3 regions of the Pseudoalteromonas sp. R3 genome follow, and region 2 is predicted to be linked to each of the others. Evidence: predicted binding sites of a transcription regulator. Region 2 holds the regulator's gene; each other region holds the start of a gene.
The links. The regulator sigma-54, encoded in region 2, starts transcription at its own class of promoters, with help from an activator protein. The targets are predictions, from matches to a motif close to GTTGGCACGNNNNTNGNNT.
Positions count from the first base shown of each region.

Region 1: the regulator sigma-54 is predicted to act here: its motif matches at 2,078-2,096, upstream of glnA (glutamate--ammonia ligase).
Region 3: the regulator sigma-54 is predicted to act here: its motif matches at 850-868, upstream of ELR70_RS09775 (flagellar assembly protein T N-terminal domain-containing protein).

Region 1 is NZ_CP034835.1:177,709-182,287, reverse strand. It holds gene typA (translational GTPase TypA) at 1-1,743, opposite strand, end outside; gene glnA (glutamate--ammonia ligase) at 2,155-3,561, shown strand; gene ELR70_RS05640 (DUF4124 domain-containing protein) at 3,818-4,330, shown strand; gene glnL (nitrogen regulation protein NR(II)) at 4,388-4,579, shown strand, end outside.
Region 2 is NZ_CP034835.1:433,137-437,715, forward strand. It holds gene rapZ (RNase adapter RapZ) at 1-597, opposite strand, end outside; gene ELR70_RS06845 (PTS sugar transporter subunit IIA) at 610-1,065, opposite strand; gene hpf (ribosome hibernation promoting factor) at 1,068-1,355, opposite strand; gene ELR70_RS06855 (RNA polymerase factor sigma-54) at 1,381-2,889, opposite strand; gene lptB (LPS export ABC transporter ATP-binding protein) at 2,934-3,659, opposite strand; gene lptA (lipopolysaccharide transport periplasmic protein LptA) at 3,656-4,195, opposite strand; gene lptC (LPS export ABC transporter periplasmic protein LptC) at 4,185-4,579, opposite strand, start outside.
Region 3 is NZ_CP034835.1:1,073,443-1,078,021, reverse strand. It holds gene ELR70_RS09785 (ImmA/IrrE family metallo-endopeptidase) at 1-149, opposite strand, end outside; gene ELR70_RS09780 (LPP20 family lipoprotein) at 280-774, opposite strand; gene ELR70_RS09775 (flagellar assembly protein T N-terminal domain-containing protein) at 909-2,099, shown strand; tRNA gene ELR70_RS09770 (tRNA-Arg) at 2,231-2,305, opposite strand; gene ELR70_RS09765 (FlgO family outer membrane protein) at 2,439-3,098, opposite strand; gene ELR70_RS09760 (FlgO family outer membrane protein) at 3,101-3,754, opposite strand; gene ELR70_RS09755 (FlgO family outer membrane protein) at 3,766-4,362, opposite strand; gene ELR70_RS09750 (SPOR domain-containing protein) at 4,429-4,579, opposite strand, start outside.

The sequences.
Region 1 (4,579 bases), 260 kb from region 2:
TACTTCTACCAGTTCGTCATCATCGATAAACTCAAGCGCTTGCTCAAGTGTCATTATGATAGGCGGAACCAGGTTCTGTGCTTCGTCAGTACCCGATGCACGTACGTTGGTCAGCTGCTTACCTTTCAGGGCGTTAACCGTCAGGTCGTTATCACGTGCGTGAATACCGATGATCATCCCTTCGTATACTTCAACACCGTGACCGATGAACAGCTTACCACGGTCCTGCAGATTGAACAGGGCATTGGTTAGCGCTTTACCCGCTGCGTTTGCGATCAGTACACCGTTCTTACGTTGACCAATGTTACCGCCTTTGTGCGGGCCGTAGTGATCGAACGTGTGGTACATCAGACCAGAACCAGAAGTCAGTGTCATGAAATCAGTCTGGAAACCAATCAGGCCACGAGATGGCATGATGAAGTCCATACGGATACGGCCTTTACCATCTGGTGCCATGTCAGTCATTTCTGCTTTACGCAGGCCCAGTTGCTCCATGATAGCGCCCTGGTGCTCTTCCTGTACGTCAACAGTAACCGTTTCATACGGTTCTTCCAGCTGACCATCTACTTCGCGCAGGATTACCTCTGGACGAGATACCGCCAGCTCATAACCTTCACGACGCATGTTTTCAATCAGGATACCTAAGTGCAGTTCACCACGACCAGATACACGGAAGCTGTCCGGGTTGTCGGTTTCTTCAACGCGCAGTGCAACGTTGTGTACCAGTTCTGCCTGAAGACGCTCAAGGATGTTACGTGAAGTAACGAATTTACCTTCCTGACCTGAGAACGGAGACGTGTTTACAGAGAAAGTCATAGTTACCGTCGGCTCATCAACAGATAGCGCAGGTAGTGCTTCAACCGCATTGACATCACACACAGTGTCAGAGATTTTCAGCTCGCCCAGACCTGTAATAGCGATGATATCGCCAGCCTGTGCTTCTTGTGCTTCATGACGGTCAAGGCCTAAATAAGTCAGAACCTGACCCACTTTACCGTTACGTGTTGAGCCGTCAGCACCAACGATAGTCACCTGCTGGTTTACTTTCACTGTACCGCGCTTGATACGGCCTACACCGATTACACCGATGTAAGAGTTGTAGTCCAGCTGAGAGATCTGCATCTGGAACGCGCCTTCTGGATCTGCGTCTGGCTTTTCTACCTGCTCAACAATGGCTTCAAACATTGGCTGCATGTTGTCTGACGGCTCGTCCAGGTCCAAGGTCGCCCAACCGTTGATAGCGGATGCGTAGATAACCTGGAAGTCAAGCTGCTCGTCAGTCGCGCCTAAGTTATCGAATAAGTCAAATACCTGATCCATTACCCAATCAGGACGTGCACCTGGCTTATCGATCTTGTTGATAACAACGATAGGCTTCAGACCCAGCGCGAATGCTTTTTGCGTTACGAAACGCGTTTGCGGCATTGGACCTTCCTGGGCATCAACCAGTAGCAATACTGAGTCAACCATTGAAAGTACACGCTCTACCTCACCACCAAAGTCGGCGTGTCCCGGGGTGTCAACGATATTGATGTGGTAATCGTTCCATTCGATGGCGGTGTTTTTCGCCAGGATGGTGATGCCACGCTCTTTTTCAATATCATTCGAGTCCATGACACGCTCTTCGTTGCCACCGCGTGTCTCTAATGTGCCAGATTGTTCCAGCAGCTTATCGACTAGGGTAGTTTTACCATGGTCAACGTGCGCGATGATCGCGATATTTCTTAACTTTTCAATGCTCATATTTTTACTCAGAGAAGTTGGCCCTCAGTGATCCTAGTCGAATCGCGCAAAAATGCGCACCTAAGATGCCGATCCACAATTAAAGGTCGCGTATTATCCCCTAATAATGTGACAGATGAAAGTTTATCCAGCTTTTTTTTACAACCCAGACCGTGAAATGCGCAAAGTCTGCTGTTTTGTCGCTCCACAGTCACAGCCATGTGCTAAAGTGAAACCATTGCGCAGCGCACCAGTGTGGTGCGAAACCCAATATTGACACGCACCACGATGGTGCAAAATAAGATTAAATACGTTATGGATAAAAATAATCCATTGATTAACAATGAATTACAAAACTGGCACGAATAACGCTTAGTAGTGCGCAAATGCAGAGCACTGCAACAAAAAATAACCCTACGAGTCGGAGGACACATGTCACAATCGGTTTTAGATTTAATTAAAGAGCATGACGTTAAATTCGTTGATTTACGTTTCACGGATACCAAAGGTAAAGAACAACACGTTTCTATTCCTCACCACCAAGCCGATGAAGACTTCTTTGAAGACGGCAAGATGTTCGACGGCTCGTCTATCGCAGGCTGGAAAGGCATTAACGAATCAGACATGGTACTGATGCCAGACGCCTCTACCGCTAAACTAGACCCTTTCTCAGAAGAAACCACGCTGATCGTACGTTGTGACGTACTTGAGCCCTCAACCATGCAAGGTTACGAGCGTGACCCACGCTCTGTTGCTAAGCGTGCAGAAGACTACATGCGCTCTACTGGTATTGCTGACACAGTGTTATTCGGTCCTGAGCCTGAGTTTTTCCTGTTTGACGACGTGAAGTTCAAAACAGACATGTCTGGCTCTATGTACAAAATTGATGCCCAGGAAGCGAGCTGGAACTCAGATAAAAGCTACGAAGAAGGCAACATGGGCCACCGTCCGGGCGTAAAAGGCGGTTACTTCCCGGTTGCACCGGTTGATTCATCAGGTGACTGGCGTAGTGCGACTTGTCTGGTACTAGAAGAAATGGGTCAGGTTGTTGAAGCACACCACCACGAAGTAGCAACAGCCGGTCAGAACGAGATCGCAACACGCTTCAATACTATGGTGATCAAGGCTGACGAAATTCAGGAAATGAAATACGTTATCCATAACATGGCGCACCTGTATGGCAAAACAGCGACCTTTATGCCTAAGCCTGTGGTTGGCGACAACGGCTCTGGTATGCACTGTCACCAGTCACTGGGTAAAGATGGCAAAAACATCTTCGCAGGCGACAAGTACGGTGGTCTGTCTGAAGAAGCCCTTTACTATATCGGTGGTATCATCAAGCACGCTAAAGCCATCAATGCATTTGCTAACGCTTCTACCAACTCGTACAAGCGCCTGGTACCTGGCTTTGAAGCGCCTGTTATGCTGGCTTACTCAGCACGTAACCGTTCAGCGTCTATCCGTATCCCGGTTGTACCGTCTGAAAAAGCACGTCGTATTGAAGTACGCTTCCCGGATCCTACTGCGAACCCGTACCTGGCGTTCTCTGCCATGCTAATGGCAGGCCTTGATGGTATCAAAAACAAGATCCACCCTGGCGATGCGATGGATAAAGACCTATATGACCTGCCAGCGGAAGAAGCGGCAGAGATCCCGACGGTTGCCTCTTCACTGCAAGAAGCACTGGATTCTCTGGACGCAGATCGCGAATTCCTGACTCAGGGCGGTGTATTCACTGATGACCTGATCGATGCATACATAGCGTTGAAGTCTCAGGAAGTTGAGAAGCTGAACATGACAACTCACCCGGTTGAGTTCGAAATGTACTACAGCGTATAAGCTGATTTTCGGTGTTCTGGTGTGTACAGGCTGATAAGGCTTGTACACTGCGCAGCCCAGAATACTTAGTTAAGCCGTATTCGCTCACCGACCGGGCTGCTGTTCGGTGAAAGTACTGGCTGACTCTGCGCTCTTAAATCATATGTGTTCTCAAGCCCGCATTGCGGGCTTTTTTCGTATCGGTGCAATGGTAAACTTGCGCTAAAAGCACTAAAGTTATAGCTGGTCATGTGCGTCTTTTGAGCAAGGTGAAATTGTGTTGCGGCTTTATTGGGTGATTCTGTGTTTGGTGTACAGCGGCAGCGCTGTATCAGATCAAAAAGTCTACCGCTGGAAAGATAAGAACGGTAATTGGGTTTACTCCGATGTGCCGAAAAAGGGCTCTGAAAAAGTCAAACTCAGCACCAATATGCTCACTATGCCGGCCACAGATACCAGTATTCTGATCCCTACCCAAACGACGCCAGCTGTAACCTATCAGGCGAAGATTACCGCACCGAGCGACCAGCAAACACTGCGAGAAAATAGTGGCAGCGTTTATGTGAATGGCTTAGTGACGCCCCGTTTTGCCAATGGCTTTCAGGTGCAGCTCTTTTTGAATGGCAAGGCGACCGGTCCTAAACAGACCACTGCTTCTTTTGCGTTACGAGACGTGCCCAGGGGGGAACACAAATTGCAGATGAAGGTTTTTGATGACAAAGGCATGCTGGTTGCCCAAAGTGCAGTAACCACCTTTTTCCTGCATCGCGCCAGTCTGCTCAACCGTTGATTATAATAACAGGTGTGCTAATCTGCGGCGCACCAATTTGGTGCAAGGCGATCCAATATGGCACAACCCTCCTCTGAACTGATACACGAGTTATGGCAAAATTTATCTACCGCGGTGATCTTATTAACTGAAGATTTGACCATTTATTTTGCCAACAACAGCGCCAGTGAACTGCTGGGGCTGGGCAATAAGCGGCTACTTAATCAGCCTTTCGAAACCATTTTTCATCACCACATGATCGACATGAAG
Region 2 (4,579 bases):
AGTCAAAGGCTTAAGTTCAGGTTCCCAGTGAGGGTTAGGTAGAAAACGAGCATCAAATACGTAATCAGCTTCTTTTGGAATACCATGTTTAAAGCCAAAAGATTCAAAGGTGATAATTAATTGTTTGTCTTTTTTACCCAGGATTTTTTCCCGGATCCGCTCTGCCAACTGGTGAATGCTCATATCTGTGGTATCAATGGTAATGTTGGCGCGACGGATAAGCGGGTCAAGCAGCTCTTTTTCTTTTTTTATTGCTTTGTCCAGTGACAGATCCGCCAGTGATAGCGGGTGTAGGCGACGTGTTTCAGAAAAGCGACGGATCAGGATTTGGTCTTCACTGTCCAGATAAAAAATATTAGGTTCCGCAAATCCGGGTAAATATTCCAAAATGTCGTCGAGTTCTTGCTGATCTTTTGGCAGGTTACGTACGTCCACGCTTACGGCAATTTTATCATAGCTGTCTGACACACTGCGCACTAAAGCGGGCAGCAGGTTGACAGGGATATTATCGGCGCAGTAGTAACCCAAGTCCTCCAGTACGCGAAGGGCGACCGACTTTCCCGAGCCAGAACGACCACTGACAATAATTAGCTGCACAAACACTCTCCGTTAGTTGTCAAACTCTTCAATTATCGAGAATAACTCCTGATCATCGTGAGCTTGCCTGATACGTTTACAAAACACCTTGTTTTTAAGTTTATCAGCGATTGTTGCCAAGGTCTGCAAATGTTGTTGATTTTCTCCTTCCGGTACGATGAGTGCCACAAAAATGTCGACGGGTTGATTGTCGATGGCATCAAAGGCAATGCCTTGTTGATTCACGAGGAGCATAGCGACTACTTTATCGATCCCTGAAAGGCGACCGTGGGGTAATGCAATCCCTTTGCCTATTCCTGTGCTGCCAAGTTTTTCTCTACTGAGTAGGGCATCCAGGATGTCATGGGCATTGCTATCAGGCAGCTGGCTGTGAGCCAACTCGCTGATGTATTCTAAGATGCGTTTTTTGCTATTAAAAAGGACCGCAGCTTTGCTGCAGTCCTGTGAAATCAATGAGCTTAGTTTCATGATTAGTGTCGAGTTAGCTTCTCTTTGTGCTTAATCACTTGGCGATCAAGCTTATCGATAAGTCCGTCTATTGCGGCATACATATCCCGGTGCTCGGTTGAGGCGAAGATCTCCCCCCCGTTCACATGTAATGTGGCTTCTGCTTTTTGAATGAGCTTTTCGACATCTAGGATTACATGCACGTTATTGATGTGATCAAAGTGCCTTTCTAGCTTCGCAAACTTGTTTGTTACATAGTCTCTTAACGAATCGGTGATTTCTACATGTCGACCAGTTAAATTTAGTTGCATAAGCATTTTCCTTCTGTAGTTACGTCTAAATCAAGCTTTTACGCTGATTCGACGGTGGGATAGCCAAAGACTCTCGGTATTTGGCAATTGTACGTCTAGCCACTTTGATCCCTTGATCTGCCAATACATCCGCAATTTTGCTGTCACTTAATGGCTTAGCTGTGTTTTCTGCGGCAATTAGCTTTTTGATCAATGCTCTGATTGCTGTCGAAGAGCATTCTCCTCCGTTTTCAGTGCTGACATGGCTTGAGAAGAAATACTTCAACTCATAAATACCGCGTGGCGTGTGCATATACTTTTGCGTTGTTACACGTGAAATCGTGGACTCATGCATGTCGACCATTTCGGCCACATCATTGAGTACCATCGGCTTCATTGCCTCGGGGCCATGTTCAAAGAATGCCTGTTGTTGTTGCACAATGCAATTGGTAACTTTCAATAAAGTTTCATTGCGGCTTTCGAGACTTTTAATAAACCATTTTGCCTCTTGCAAGTGCGAGCGGATAAACTGGCTGTCAGTGCTCGACTTTACTGAACGGGACATTGCAGCGTAGTGATCGTTTACTCTGATCTTCGGCATAGAGTCCGGGTTTAGTTCAACAACCCAGCGACCTTTCACCTTTTTGACCGAAACATCCGGGATTACATAGTCGGCCTCTTCTTGCACTATGCTGGCGGCAGGTTTTGGATTAAGACTGTGGATCAGGGTCATGACTTCTTTAAGCTCAGCTTCTTTGAGCTTAGTCTTTTTCATCAAAGTTCGGTAGTCACGACTTGCGAGTAGATCGATATGTTCTGTCAGAATTTCTTTGGTTTGAGAGAGCCAGGGAGTGGCAGAGTCAAACTGATTGAGCTGGATACACAGACACTCTTGCAAGCTGCGCGCAGCAATACCGACGGGATCAAATAATTGAACACGTTTTAGTACTGCTTCGACTTCATCCAATTCTATCAGTTCTTCATCATTATCCTGATTCATGCTCTCAACAATGTCTTCGCAGCTGATAGTCAGCAGACCTGCATCGTCAACGGCTTCGACTATTGCCAGGGCGATGGCCCTGTCAGTTGGACTAAAGGGGGTGAGCTCTAGTTGCCACATCATGTATTCTTGCAGCGTCTCTGTGGTTTTACCCTGATAGATGGTTTCATCTTCAGGCATAGGGCCTGAGCTGCTTGCCGGGGCGGCACTGATGTACTCATCCCAGGTGACGTCCATTGCCAGATCGTCACTCACAGTGTCTTTGTTTAATGCAGCATCGCTGTCTTGTTCGTAGTCACTGACAGCCGAGTCCTCAAAGCTGTCATTATCATTGGTCGCATGTTGTTCTAACTCAGTATCCGATTTGGACTGTGTTTCATTATCGTGTGATTCAGACTCACCTTCTTCCACTTCCAACAAAGGATTGCTATCAAGCGCTTCTTGGATTTCTTGTTGGAGATCTAGCGTACTCAACTGTAACAGACGAATAGCCTGTTGCAGCTGTGGTGTCATTGTCAGTTGCTGCCCCATGCGCAGCTGTAGCGATTGCCTCATGTATCTCTAACAATCCTTTTTGTTATTTACTTCTAATCTTATAACTATAGCCTGAATTGCTCACCTAGGTAGACATCCCGCACGGTTTGATCGGCCAGAACATGCTCCGGGGTGCCTGCTGCTATCAGTTCACCATGTGACACTATATAAGCTTTCTCACAGACGTCCAGCGTTTCACGTACATTGTGGTCGGTGATCAGCACGCCTATGCCGCGGTTTTTTAAGTGTTCTATAATTTTCTTTATATCTAACACCGAAATGGGATCAACGCCAGCGAAAGGCTCATCCAATAAGATAAATTTTGGATCTGCCGCAAGGGCACGTGCAATTTCTACCCGGCGACGTTCACCACCCGACAAGGCCATGCCCTGGCTATCCCGAATATGCTGGATATTAAATTCATCTAATAACTCGTTGAGGATGACTTCCCGCTGCTCTTTATTGAGCTCCTTACGGGTTTCCAAAATGGCCATCAGATTCTGATAGACGGTCAGTTTGCGAAAAATAGAGGACTCTTGAGGCAGGTAACCAATGCCTAACCTTGCCCGGCTGTGCATAGGCAGCAAGGTAATATCTTGATCATCAATGTGAATGCTGCCTTTGTCACTGGGCACCAGGCCGACGATCATGTAAAAGGTCGTGGTTTTACCTGCACCATTAGGGCCAAGGAGGCCAACAATGCTGCCAGCTTCAACGCTCAATTCGACGTTTTTGACAACTTGTCTGCCTTTGTAGCTCTTGGCCAGTGCTGTGGCTGTTAACTTGCTCACGGATTACCCTTCTTTTGTGAATTTTTACTGCTCTCTTTTTCGGGTAAAAGAATGGTTCTTACACGATTTTTCTCTTGATCGCCCCGTTGCGCGCTGATCAGCTTTTTCTCCATATCATAGACTATGGTTTGTGCGCTGATTTTCTGACCCGCCTGACTTATTTCTGCTCCGCCTTTGATGGTCAGCATACGGTTTGCCACATCATAACGTACTTCTTTGGCGGTTGCTTTTAGTAGTGAGCCATCTGCCTGGCGCTCTTGAAACACCGCCGGGCTACCTGTAGCAACCAGCAGCTGCTTGTTTTTACCCAGCTCTTCTCTGCGATGGACCTCGAGACGATCTGCCAAAATTGTTCGGTCACCATGGATGATTTCAACATTCTCTTCAAATACGCCAATGTTGGTTTGCAATTGGGCCAGCTGAGTTCCCGAGCTGATAATGACCTGGTCGGCTACCGTATCTTCGGCATAAGCGCTTGGATGAAAAGCACTTAAGGTGCACAGAAGGAACAGGGAATAAGTTAATTTATTGCTCATAATAAATCGTTTTAGTGTGGTTGATGAGTTCAATGATTTCGGTATTGAGATCGGCCACCAGGCCTTTACCTGAAATCGTTAAGTTGGGCCCGGTAATTTCAACCGGATGTTCAGAGCGCATGTGCTTTTCATTTATATCGACCTGTACATGATCGGCGTTGATATGCTTAATCATCGCATTGTCAGTGAGGTTTGTGGCTTGTACCTTGCCCTCTAGGATCAGCGTGTTGTTGCCATACAAAGTGGCTTCATTGGCTTTTAGTTGCCAGTTTTGCTGATCATTGTGAAGTGTAAAGATGGGCGCAGTAAAGTGGCTGAAGCCGAGTTCCTGATAAAGCTCCATTCTGTCCGCGGTGATTTGGTAGCTAAGCTGGCCATTCTCGG
Region 3 (4,579 bases), 640 kb from region 2:
ATCAACGCCCCTGATACTTTTTCTGGTAGCGCCATCTCGACGACGTCAAGCCCTAGTGACTTGCAGATAGTCACAGGATCAACCGGAAACTGGTTGTGACTCCACAGCCGTTTAAGCACCTTTTGAGCTTCAGTTCTTGGGTCCAACACAGACCAGCCTCCATTTACCTTGAAATACGCCTCTGTTTGTCAGAGGTAATGTGTATATTTAAACAGTATAAATTGAAGGCACACTGAAAGCAAAGGGCATAATTGGCCGACCTAACCCGCCAGGCTTGGCTCAGTAATAAGTGACACGCTCCACCTTACGTGGCTTAACCTCACCAATATACAAATCGTAAACCCGCTTCATATCAAGCTCCAATTCTGTGGTGTAGATATCTCCCACCGCATAGCTTTTCATGACTTTGGCGCCTCGGATCAGGCCCTGCACCTGGCTACGTAACCCATCATTCTGCGCCACTGCGCCCTGTACTGTGGTGCTGGCACTCAACCGGTGACCATACACCTGCTCTGCAAGCTCGCGGTAGGCTTCAAGCTTAGAGACCTTAATGGCCATCAGCATTTTTTCACCTTCACTGCTGCCAGGCTGAGAGCTCAACGGGGCATAACCAACCGCCTTGAGCACGGGATAAGAGTCGGGCTTCACATAGCTGTATTCAACATGCTTGTCTATGATAGAGCTGCATCCCGCCAGACCCAGTGCCGTTGCAACAACACAGGATTTGAGCAGGTTGACTACCCGTTGATGCCAAAGCACTCTAAACTGATTCATAGGGTAACTCCTCTGTGTGGCACATTTGCCATATCATCAAGTAACAAATCTTTATGCACAAACCTTGCCAAAACCTTTGGCACGAGACTTGCTCGGTTAGTTAAGAGATTTGCTTAAAGTTCGGTAATAAAGTCATGAAATTGTCGCGTATTATGAGTGTGTTACTGGCCACCGCCAGCTTTGGGGCCAGTGCAGAGTGGTTTGAGGTCACGGGCTACGCCAATGCACACACAGAAGATCTGGCAGAAGCACGCCAGGAAGCCGTACAGGATGCCATTACTCAGGCGTTAATCTTCTCTGGCGCCACAGTATCTAGCGTCACCACACTGGCCGACGGGGTATTAACGCAAGATCAAATCAAGATCAAAAGCCATGGCGAGATCCAGCAAATCAACCTCGTTTCCGAACAAAAGCAAGATGGGATCGTCAGTGTCACTTTGCATCTGGATATTTTTCCCAAGCTGGAGCAGTGCGCACAAGCGGCGATTGCAAAACAAGTAACCATTACACAAAGCCAGCTGATCCAGCCTCATCAGGCCAGACTGGGTCAAATTTTTGACATCGCAAAAGCCAGCAGTGAGCGACTTTATCATACACTGGCACAGCGCAATCTTACCGTAAAACCAATTCCGTACCTGGATCATGCAATCAATGCACGGCCGTTTTTTACCCAACGTTTTGAATACGATGGACAGCTGATTGACTCTTTGACCACCCTAAGCAATAGCCAATATGTGCTAATGAGCCAGATCACGGACGTTGCAGCAGGAGATAAAACCAACGATGACTACGCATTCTGGCAGGATGAGGAATACGTGCGCAGCTTTAAAATCGACTTTGTTGCATTTGATGCCCTGACGCGTGACAAGGTCTGGCAAAAACACTATGCCGTCAGTGGCGTCTGGCCTTTTGAAAAAACCAAGATTGTTGATGTCTACAGCGATACCTTTTGGCGTACCAACTATGCCAAGCAAATCCAGAGCGTCTTTAACAGCGTGGCGCAGGATCTGGACTCTGCACTGTCATGCTTACCCAGTAAAGGTAAGATATTGCATCGTGAGCAAGGCAAGTTAGTGATTAATCTTGGCCGTAATCACGGCCTTGAAGCAGGACAGCTGCTCACCATTTCTCATCGACGAGATATGCAGGGCACGACCAATCAGTTTTTCCCACAAAGCATCAAAACCCTCAACCAGGTGCGTATTATTCAGGTCAATGCGCAAAATGCGATTGCAGAAAACATCTCAGAGCGGCCACTGAATAATATTCAGATCAATGATTTAGTAGAGGTCATGGTACAGAAACAGGAAGACTTTGCGCTGTAAGCGCACTACTTCGACAAAACACACAGTGAGGATTAATAATCCCACCAATAATTTGGATTAACTATACCATTTTGGTCGTTTCTACTGAGGTGTGATTGCTATATCAGAATTGATTTATAAGAGAAAAACGCTGGCGGCCCCTGCAGGAATCGAACCTGCAACTATCCCTTAGGAGGGGACTGTTATATCCATTTAACTAAGAGGCCGTGTCGCTTTGGAAAATACTAAGCGTTTTCGGACAATTGGTCAACCGATTGATTCTTAATAAAATTTAAATGATGTATTCGATAGATTAGAGAAACGGCAAAGGCAAAGAGCCAGCACTTTGCCGCTTAACGATCAACGTGATGCGGTTGCACTGGGATCTAAGACGAAATACGGGATAGTTACCATACAGCTGGCAACCACCAATCGGCTTTCAAAATCCAGTAACCGTGCATTGACTTCTACACCCCGATCCCGATAGATCATAGTACCGGACAATACATGACTCGGATCAGGCTTACCGGGTAAGGCTCTGCTGTCCCGAGAAAAAAAGAAGTCTCCACCTCGAGTCACCTGGATCTGTTGCTGTGATTTAAAATCAAGGGCTGCATAACCCAGTTTTTGAAATGCGTGTATCAGGTTTTCAGCCAATTGATTGCCAAGCTGATTGCTGCTTCTGAGCGTATCGTCAAAGCTGACAAAACTGGTGACGGCCACAGAATGGGGGTGAACACCCAGCAATGAGTCAGACAGCTCCAGTGCTATCTGAGAGGCATAGTTTGCCACCTGTTTTCGATGACGTTCGCTCACAAATCCAGGATCGACGGGGTGCTCAGCGTCTGGCGCCTGCTCCTCCAATGCTTCATACAGCACTTCTATTTCACGAAACTTGGCGACTTTAGGTGCCATAGGTGTTGTGGTCACTGTTTGCGGGGCTGGCTGTGAGCCCACCATCTGACAGCCGCTCAACAGCAATATCGCCAGCGTTAGCCCACTGAGAATGTGCGTTTTCATGATCATTCACCCGCTCGTTGTAGCCGGATCCCTTCATGCATCGCGCCATCTCTGAGTGCATTCACTACGGCCTGAGGCAGGAACCCTTGTGCAGTGCCGACCACAACCTTACTTTGCATCCCAACAATACGGGCATTGACCAAGATCCCGCCCTGGTGATTAGATAAGGTGCCGGCCAGAACATATTTGAACGGCAGTTCATCAGACAATTCCAAAAAGTCGCGGCTAAAAATAAAGTCGCCGTGTTTGGTAACCCGCATGAAGTCCGTCGTCTTAAAGTCAATCACGGGCACACCAAAGTTGTGCAGCTCATGAATAAAGCTTTCGGCAATCTGATTGCCCAATAAAGTAGCATGGTTAAAGTCTTCATCCAGAAAGACAAAGCTGGATACAGCTACCGGCGTCTGATCATTTATGTACTTAACATTGCTCACCATGTCCTGCATTAGCTTCTGCACATAATGAGTTACATTTTTGGCCGCCATGCGTTGTGATACGGTCATTTGTTGCACGCCTCTGGGATGGGCCTGAAACTGCTCTGACGCATTGAACTGGCCTGGCGCTGACGTCGTTTGCTGATGCTTTGTCATACCCAGTTGTGCGCACCCAAATAGGGACAGGGTTGGTAACATAAGCGCTATCACAGATTTTTTCATCTTTGTCTCCACTAATACTGGCCGCGATGCAACTTGCCATCTCGCATTTGAGCTTTTTCATTGCCCCACAAAATTGCTTTGGGCACAGAGATGGTCGCAGCGGATGCAGTGCGACTATCAAGCATAGTGATCAATCGAGCATTGATCGTGTAATGGTCGTGGCTTTCACTGATGGTGCCCGTCAAAGCCAGGTCAAATTTATGACGCTCGCGTAGCAGGGCAATATCACGGTTTAATAGGTTATCGGCACTATCCGACAAAGTTAAAGTGCGCTGTAGCCGAAACTCCACCACTTCCAGGCCCATTTGCGTCACATAACTGATCAAGCTTTCCTGAACCTGAGTACTAAGACCACTGCCCTGATTGCTTGCTACGGCATTACCAAGTTGATCAGCCAGATAAAAGCTCGTGACGGCAACCGTGGCGCCAGGTTTCAAAGGGCGACTATGCTCCCCCAAAGCGGCAGCAAGTTGCCCCATGTATTGATGCAATGTCGGCAAGGGTGGCGCTTGTTCCACTTTCTTTTGTTGCTGCGTCTTCATGATTCCAGCGCAGCCACTGAGCAGCACCGACAGGGCCAGTGCGGCTATCACAGCAGGAAATTGCATAATGATCACCTCTTTCTATTTGACCAAATAAATGCAAAAAGCGATCCACAATGCTGATAATAGGCACTATAAAGTGATTGGATTGTCTGTGTAATGACTCAGCAGACATTGTGGGTGAAATGGTTTTAGCTTGTCGCACAGCGCCTGACCTTGCGCTTTATTTTCAAACGCGCCAAGTTTCAGCCGAAAATATCTTTGCCCACGAATTTCGACTTGC